DNA from 2 places in the Arthrobacter sp. 01T414 genome. Region 1 is predicted to be linked to the other one. Evidence: riboswitches for the same ligand, from Rfam matches in the RefSeq annotation. Region 1 holds a riboswitch; the other holds the start of a gene.
The links. A riboswitch is a leader RNA that binds a small molecule or an ion and turns the genes downstream of it on or off. The one in region 1 is predicted to bind cyclic di-AMP.
Positions count from the first base shown of each region.

Region 1 (4,404 bases):
GTGCCGCCGTTCCAGCCGCCGTGGACGGCCATGCCGTTGCCGACGTAGACGGCGATGTGGGCCATGCCCATGCCACCGTTCTGATAGTAGGCGAGGTCACCCGGCTGAGCCTCTGCGGCACTCACGGTGCGTCCCAGGGACAGGTAACCTGCCGGCCAGCCGTGGTAGTGGATGCCCACTGCGGCCAGGGCGTTGGTGGCCAGCATGGTGCAGTCCTGGGAGACACCGATCTGAGCGTAAGCAGCAGCAGCGATGGAGGCGCCCATGCCGCTGACGGCGGCGGGAGCCTTGGTGGCCAGCGATGCGGTGACCGCGGTGCCGGTGCCGGTGCCGGTAGCGGCGGTGCCGGCTTCCTGGACGTTGACGACGGGCTGGGCAGCCTCGGCGACCGGGGCAGGTGCGGTCTTTACAGCAGGCTTCTCGTAGGAGATCGCGATGCTGGAGGCCGCGGAGATCGTGGCCGGCGCGTTGGACTGTACTTCCATGGCCGAAGCGGAAGCCGATTCACGCTGAACGTTGGTGTCGGCAGCGTTGGCTGCGATACCGCTGGTCAGGACCAGGCCGGAGGCAGCAGCGATAACCGCGGCCTGGCGACCCATGCCACCGGCGTTGTCGCCGACGGCCTTAGCAATGACAGCCAGCGAGTTGGTCTTGGTGACCTCCGCGCGGTGGCGTGCAATGGTTGCACGAGTAGTCATCTAGTTCTCTCTTTCGTGATCCTTGGGTCCGCGCTGCATGCAGGCGGGACTGAGGACGCTCCGGCATCTTGGGGGTACGCCGGATCGCCCCGAAACGGGTTTCTTAGCGAAGGGTGTACTGCGAAGACGCGCCAAAAGCGGGAACTGCGTTGTGTGAACCAGTCCGGGCGCCGGCAAGGGCAAGGCGGAGCATGGAGTTCAGCGGGCTCAACTGAGCCTCGCCAGCGCGAGAACGCGCAGCATTGTGGCGTGAAGACACGAAAGTAGCCTCTCCCAATGCCTACGAGGTGAGCTGTCGGATTCGGATGGGAGTCACCCGGCCGCGCTGCTTCCTGGGAAGCTTTGCGACTTAACCCCTAGGTCTTCTTGCGAAGACCAAAATTGGTTCCCCCGCCCCTGCCAGACGATGTCATGCGAACGGACCTTGAGCGGTGGCAGAGTTAGGCAATCCACTCAAGAGCGCCAACTTCGGAGAAGTTGGCGTGCTTCATACGGTACAACAGTTGGGACTCAATGTCACATTCAGATCACGGCGTGTCACAGAAATGCGAGCTGTCCCTCGGCTTGGCTAAAGCCAGCCGAGCGGGTCAACAACTTCTCCATTGACCATCACCTCGAAGTGGAGGTGGCAACCGGTGGAGGCGCCGGTGGTCCCGCTCATCGCCACCACATCACCACGGGAGACCTGCTGGCCCACGTGGACATCGGACGACGACAAGTGGTTATACGTGGTCTCCAGGCCGTTGCCATGGTCGATCACGACCCGGTTGCCGCCCCCATAGGGGTGCCAGCCGGAGAAAGTTACGGTGCCGCTCGCAGCGGCATGCACGGGGGTGCCGCACTGGGCTGCGTAATCCTGCCCGCGGTGGAATTCCCCGAGGGCTCCCGTGATGGGACTGACCCGGTAGCCGAAAGGCGAGGCAGTGACCATGACGTCCAAGGGAGCCCCAAGGCTGCCCGCGGATGCCGCCCGGGTGATGCTGCCGACGGACTGGGCGCTCAGCAGCTGCTTGAGCTTGCTGTCCGGGTCACCCTTCGTGGTGACGGCCGTGCGGTTGAAATTGATTTCGGCAGCCGGGGCTTTGACCTCGGGCTGCGCCGCCGCGGAAACGGAACCGGACCGGGCGGGGTCTGAGGCCATTACCGGGCCGGTGGCAGGGACCGTCACTGTGAGGACCAGACCCGTGGCAGCCAAGGCTATGCCGGCCTTCTGCCCGACGCCGCTGACGGCGGCGAAGTCTGTCACCTGACGGAGCGGGCTGCGCCGGCCGCGGCGCTCATCGCGGCGCGCGTCACGCGGGCGCTCGTCAAGGAAGACGGCGGCCGGGCGCGGCTCCGGAGCGGGACCGGTCGCACGACGGCGGCCCCTGACGGTCTGGGTGGTCAAGAAGGGTTCCTCTCTGGATAGCCTGCGAAGTTAGCTGTCGGATTCGGGTCAGAGAGATCAAAGACCCGGTCCGCCGGTGCAGGCATCCAGGCACAGGGGCATCCAAGGATGCTCCCGATTGAGTTTGCCTGCCGCTAGCGGACTTCACCCCAAGGCTGCTGAATTAGGCAGCCGGTTGTGGTTCCCCCGCCTCTGCCAGAAGGTGAATCGCCTACTGATCCGCTGGCAGAGCTCGGCTTCGGATCAGATAACGCTTTAGTATCAGTGCTAGTCATCAACTATAGGGGATTAAGGCAGACGGTGATAATTCCGTGATCTCCCTTGTGGACAACTCCCCGGCTATTTCGGGGCAAGATGCGACGCCAGGTTACCCGAGGGTAACGAAGACGTGCGCGGCAACCTCGGGCGGCAGTTCGAGTGCCCCTTCAATGTCCGGCACCCGGACCGAAATGTACTCGCCCACGCGCTCCAGCGACACCCTGGCGCCGGGGCGGATTCCGCCCTCGTCCAGCTGGAGCAGCAGCTCCGGCTCAACCTGGATCGGCTCGGCCAAGCGGTTGACGGTGATCCGGGAATCCGCGCCGTACCCGGCCATCGCCTCCAGCAGGTTGACCACCCCGCCGCGTTCCGGCGTCGGGAGTCCGCCCAGTTCGGCGAGTCCGGGGATCGGGTTCCCGTAGGGGGAAACGGTCGGATGGTCCAGCATTTCGAAGATGCGGCGCTCGACCCGTTCGCTCATCACATGCTCCCAGCGGCACGCTTCCTCGTGGACGTAGGCCCAATCCAGTCCGATCACGTCGGCGAGCAGCCGCTCGGCCAGGCGGTGCTTGCGCATGACTTCGATGGCACGCTTGCGGCCCGTGTCGGTCAGTTCGAGGTGCCGGTCCCCGGAAACAACCACGAGGCCGTCCCGTTCCATCCGCCCGACGGTCTGGGAGACGGTGGGGCCGGAGTGGCGGAGGCGTTCGGCAATTCGGGCGCGGAGGGCGACGATGTTCTCTTCTTCAAGTTCCAGGATGGTCCGAAGATACATCTCAGTGGTATCGATCAGATCCGTCATTCAGCTCAGCTCCTCGAGCGCCGTCCTTGCGTCATTCCCACCGTACAGCGTGCGGGATGCGCCCCGGCGAGATCCGCCGTACGTCACCGCATAGCCTAGCCTATTTTGAATTTGTCCGAATAATCTGCCGGCCTTCGGGCTGACCCGTGCGGGCTGCCGCCCGCACCTTTGGCGGGCTCCCGCAGGGCACCCGCCGGACTCCCCCACCGGCGTCTCAATGACCGGACTGTGACGGCCGCAGTTCCCGCCCGGATGGCGCCGTCGGGCAGAATAAATAGCGGGTCCCGGCCACGCCCGGCAGGGCCCGTCCGAGCCACGCCACGCACCCAGCCGAAAATTGGAGCCACTGTGAGCGACACCAGCATCACTATCCCTGCGAACCTCCTGCCGAAGGACGGGCGGTTTGGCGCCGGCCCGTCGAAGGTCCGGCCCGAGCAGATGGCGGCCCTGTCCGCAGCGTCGGCGACGCTGCTGGGAACCTCGCACCGCCAGGCCCCGGTCAAGAACCTCGTGGGGTCGGTCCGTACCGGCCTCAGCGACTTCTTCCGCGCCCCCGACGGCTACGAGGTCATCCTCGGCGTCGGCGGTTCCACGGCGTTCTGGGACATCGCCAGCTTCGGCCTGGTGGAGAACAAAGCGCAGCACCTCTCCTTCGGCGAGTTCGGCTCCAAGTTCGCCGCCGCCACCAACAAGGCCCCGTTCCTAGCCGAGTCCTCGATCATCAAGTCCGAGCCGGGCACCCGTCCCGCGGCTCAAGCCGAGGCGGGCGTCGACGTGTACGCCTGGCCGCAGAACGAGACTTCCACCGGTGTCGCCGCACCGGTCCAGCGCGTGGCAGGGGCCGATGCAGGCTCCCTCGTCCTGGTGGACGCCACCTCCGCGGCCGGCGGCCTGGACGTGGACGTCACCGAAGCCGACGTCTACTACTTTGCCCCGCAGAAGAACTTCGCCTCCGACGGCGGCCTGTGGCTGGGGCTGTTCTCTCCGGCAGCCTTGGAGCGCGCCGCCCGGATCAAGGCCAGCGGCCGCTGGATTCCGGACTTCCTGGACCTCCAGACCGCGATCGACAACTCGCGCCTGAACCAGACCTACAACACCCCGGCGCTGGCGACCCTCGTAACGCTGGATGCGCAGGTGCAGTGGCTCAACGCCAACGGCGGCCTCGACTTCGCCGCCGCACGCACCGCCGATTCAGCCGGACGCATCTACCGCTGGGCCGAGGCCTCCGAGTACGCCACACCGTTCGTGGCCCGGGCCGA
Region 1 is NZ_JBFTQK010000006.1:87,954-92,357, forward strand. Features, by position in the region: gene AC1DK9_RS13950 (NlpC/P60 family protein) at 1-698, opposite strand, end outside; cyclic di-AMP (ydaO/yuaA leader) riboswitch at 962-1,120, opposite strand; gene AC1DK9_RS13955 (M23 family metallopeptidase) at 1,267-2,085, opposite strand; cyclic di-AMP (ydaO/yuaA leader) riboswitch at 2,090-2,331, opposite strand; gene AC1DK9_RS13960 (iron-dependent transcriptional repressor DtxR) at 2,453-3,145, opposite strand; gene serC (phosphoserine transaminase) at 3,494-4,404, shown strand, end outside.

Region 2 (4,404 bases), on a different contig from region 1:
GATCTTCGGCTGGGCCCTGGGACTGGGCTGGGTGGGGATCGTGATTCTGGCCCACCGGCTGTTCCATGTGCTGCGGCACCGCGAACATACCGGCCCCGCCCCCACCTTCGATAACGAAGCGCACCTGCGCGACCGTGCCCCCGACAACATCGCGGACGTCGCCGCAGCCGACGCCGCCGCCGACGCCGATCAGAGTGGCTCTGCGGGGAGGTCCTCGACGTCCGGGTGATAGTTTTGACCCATGCGCACTCTCGTTGTGGACCACCCGCTGGTCGCCCATAAGCTCACCGTTCTGCGGGACAAGAACACCCCGTCCCCGGTCTTCCGCCAGCTCACCGAGGAGCTCGTCACGCTCCTGGCCTATGAGGCAACCCGCGACGTCCGCACCGAGCCGGTCACCATCGAGACCCCGGTCAGCACCACCATCGGCACGGCGTTCACCAAGCCCACCCCGCTGGTGGTCCCGATCCTCCGCGCCGGACTCGGCATGCTCGAAGGCATGACCAAGCTGGTCCCCACCGCCGAGGTCGGCTTCCTGGGCATGGCCCGGGACGAAGAAACCCTGGACATCATCACCTACGCCGAGCGCCTGCCCGAGGACCTCACGGACCGGCAGATCTTCGTCCTGGACCCGATGCTCGCCACCGGCGGAACCCTGCGCGAGGCGATCAAGTTCCTCTTCAAACGCGGCGCCTCGGACGTCACCTGCATCTGCCTGCTGGCCGCGCCGGAGGGCCTGGCCAAGCTGGAGGAAGAGCTCTCGGACGCGAACGTGACCATCGTGCTCGCCTCGATCGACGAGAAGCTCAACGAGAAGTCCTACATTGTGCCCGGCCTGGGCGACGCCGGCGACCGCCTGTACGGTATCGCGGGCTAAGCGACCGACTAGCCAGGCGACTGCCTCGGCGCCACCAGCCAAGGGTTCCGGCGGGACCTTTCCGGGACTAGCCTGTGGCCATGGACTGGAAACTTGAACTCATCTTCGTGCCCGTGTCTGATGTGGACCGGGCCAAGGACTTCTACGTGAACAAGGTGGGCTTCAACGCCGACTACGACGAGCGGCCCTCGGAGGGCATCCGGTTTGTCCAGCTGACGCCGCCGGGCTCCGGGTGCTCGATAGCGATCGGGGAGGGGCTCAACGAAGCCCCGCCCGGCACCGCGCCCAGCCTCCAGCTCGTGGTCGGCGACATCAAAGCCGCGCACAAGCAGCTCAAGGACAACGGCGTGGACGTCAGCGACATCGACGTCCAGGACTGGGGCCAGTTCGTCTACTTCGCCGACCCGGACGGCAATAAATGGGGTGTGCAGTACATCCCCGGCCGCCCGAACGGGTAGCCGCTCCGCCCCGCCGTCGTCTCCCTGCGGTGCAGCCCATGAAAAGGGCCCCGGATCCACTGGATCCGGGGCCTTCCTCATGCGGGCCTCAAGGCCCGTGGCTACGGCTGTTTAGTACCAGTTGTTCGCGTAGTGGAAGTTCAGGGCGCCACACGGAGAACCGTAGCGGTCCTTCACGTACTGCAGGCCCCAGTTGATCTGGGTCCGGTAGTTGGTCCGGTAGTCGGCGCCGGCGCTGGCCATTTTCTCGGCGGGCAGTGACTGGACCACACCGTAGGCGCCGCTGCTGGCGTTGGTGGCGGTGGTCTTCCAGTCGGACTCCCGGGTCCACAGCTTCATCAGGCACTGCATCTCGCTGGGAGCCCAGCCATGGGCGGGCAGCTGGGACGCGGCGTAGGCCTGCGCACCGGCGGGATCGTCGATCGCGACCGGCTTTGCGGGTGCCGCCGGGGTGGCGCGGGTCGGCTTAGGGGCCGGGGCAGCCGGGGCCTTGGCGGGCTTGATCTTGGAGGCCTGGGCCTCGACGCTCATCGGGGCGGACGACGCGGGCGCAATGCTGCCGACGCGCTCAAAGTCTAGGGTCTGCAGGGACGCGGCAGTGTCCTTGGCAGCTTCGGCGGTGTGGGCGGCAGAGCCGGACGCCTGGCCCGCGGCGCCTGCACCCAGCAGGACGGCGAACGCGGTGGCCACGACGGCGGCGCGCTTGCCATTGGTGCGGGCCCTCGACGAGGACACGGCCGAAGGGCGCTTTGCCGGCTCGGCACGGTGGCGTGCGGTGTCGGACGTGCGTTTAGCGCCCTCTGGGCGCGTGGGTTCCTTGATTTCAGTCATGTTCGCCTCTCAACGCCTACGGAGTTAGCTGTCGGGTTCGGATGCGAAATCCGGCCGCACGGAATCTCGACGTGTCGGCTTCACCCCTAGGGTGCATGGATGCAGAATGCCCGGGAACACTGGGTTCCCCGTCTCTGCCTGGTCCATGGGAATCCGGGAGCGGCAGAGTTTGGCGTCAGCCCGGATACGCGGCCAGATCGATGGCCGCACCCTAAAACGGTACCGGACTTTCACTCGGAAGTCACATTTAGGTAACGGCGGCCCGCCGCTGCGGTGTGGCGTCTTGCCTATTGGGCCGGGTGTTGGCGGCCCGTTTCGACGGTTCCCTGCCCGCACGACGCCGGTGAGCAGCGAGCGGGCAGGGAACCGTCGAAACGGGCAGGCAGGCTGCTACGTCAGGCGGCTACTCCACCGGGGACGCCGCGGGCAGCCGCACGGCGAACTCCGTCCGCCCCGGCCTGGACGTGACTTCGACCGTTCCGCCGTGGGCCTCGACAATCGATTGCACAATGGACAGGCCCAGGCCGCTGGTGCCTTCCGACGCCGCGGCCGCGGTCGCGACGGCTGAAGTGGCCGCCGACCCTGGGGCGGGACGGGCCGCTCGGCCGGCAGCGCCACCTGCGGACCGGTTGGTGCGGGCTGCGTCCGCCCGGGAGAAGCGGGCGAACACCCGGCCGAGGAATTCGGGGGCGATGCCGCCGCCGTTGTCCGTCACTGTGACCACGGCGCTGCCGTCCGCCGAGCGCCTCACGCCCGTGATCACGGTGGTTCCGGGGTCCGTGTGCTTGCGGGCATTGGACAGCAGGTTGGCGAGGACCTGGTGAAGCTGGGTTGCGTCCCCGCGCACCACCACGGGCTCGTCCGGGAGCTCCAGCTGCCAGGTGCGGTCCGGTGCCATGACTTTCTCGTCGCTGACGGTCTCGACGGCCAGCTGGGTGAGGTCGACGTCGATGAGTTTGAGCGGTTGCCCCTCGTCCAGGCGCGCCAGCAGCAGTAGGTCCTCCACCAGGGTGGTCATCCGTTCGGACTGGCTCTGGACGCGGGCCAGGGACTTCTCGCCGTCGGGCGTGAAGTGTTCGGTCATCCGCATCAGCTCCGTGTAGCCGCGGATGGCGGTGAGCGGGGTGCGGAGCTCATGCGAGGCGTCTGCGACGAACTGGCGCACCTTCATTTCGCTCTCCTGCCGCGCCTCGAGGGCGTTGGAGACGTTGTCCAGCATCTGGTTCAGCGCGTGGCCCACGCTGCCCACCTCCGTTCCCGGATGGGCCGCCGACGCCGGGACGCGCACCCCCAGCGCTACCTCACCGGCGTCCAAGGGGAGCCGGGAGACCTTGGTGGCAACCTCGGAGAGCTGCTCCAGCGGTTTCATGGTCCGTCGGATCAGGGCGGTGCCGGCGAGCCCGATCAGCACGAGGCCGCCCGCCGAGACGATGCCCAGGGTCCAGACGAGGGACGCCAGGGTGTTTTGTTTTTCTTCCAGCGGGAGGCCGGTGACAATGATGTCGCCGTACGGGGCGCGCACGGCGGTGAGCCGGTAGGCGCCGGCCGAGAGCGTCCGTTCCACCGGCACGCCGTCCGGGCGAAGCGCCAGCAGGGCGGCGTCGTCGGCGGCGGAAAGGCTCTGGCGGGTGGCGTCGTCGGCCAGGAAGCCGGGGTCGCTGACGGCGCCGTTGGAGATGCGGGCAGTGAGCGTTCCGATGCCCTGACCCCGGGCTTCGAGCAGGTCGGGGCGCCGGCCGGAGTCGTCGGTGGAGGGCCTGCCGAATTCGCTCGCACGGTGCGAGGCCTGGGCCAGCTGGGTGTCGAGCTGCCGGGTGAGGACCACATCCATGGAGACGTAGCTGAAAACTCCCACCGCACCGCAGATGGCGACGAGCAGCGCCATGGCGAGCAGGACCAGCCGTGTGCGTAGGTGCCAGGTGGAAGGGTTGCGCCAGTCGGGACCGGGGACTGGGGCCCCACGTGAGGGGGTGGGCACGGATCAGTCCGCCGGTTTCAGGACGTAACCGGCGCCGCGCACCGTGTGGATCATCGGAGCGCGGTTGGCGTCGATCTTCTTGCGCAGGTAGGAAATGTAGAGTTCCACGATGTTCGCCTGGCCGCCAAAGTCGTAGTCCCAGACCCGGTCCAGGATCTGGGCCTTGCTGATGACCCGCTTGGGGTTTTCCATCAGGTAGCGCAGCAGCTCGAACTGCGTAGCGGTCAGGTGCAGCTCCTCGCCGGCGCGGGTGACGTCGC
Region 2 is NZ_JBFTQK010000004.1:92,963-97,366, reverse strand. Features, by position in the region: gene AC1DK9_RS10520 (phosphatase PAP2 family protein) at 1-229, shown strand, start outside; gene upp (uracil phosphoribosyltransferase) at 242-877, shown strand; gene AC1DK9_RS10510 (VOC family protein) at 958-1,335, shown strand; gene AC1DK9_RS10505 (aggregation-promoting factor C-terminal-like domain-containing protein) at 1,447-2,166, opposite strand; cyclic di-AMP (ydaO/yuaA leader) riboswitch at 2,165-2,350, opposite strand; gene AC1DK9_RS10500 (HAMP domain-containing sensor histidine kinase) at 2,570-4,051, opposite strand; gene AC1DK9_RS10495 (response regulator transcription factor) at 4,148-4,404, opposite strand, start outside.
Region 2: linked by a shared signal. The riboswitch ahead of AC1DK9_RS10505 (aggregation-promoting factor C-terminal-like domain-containing protein) and the one ahead of AC1DK9_RS13955 (M23 family metallopeptidase) in region 1 are both predicted to bind cyclic di-AMP.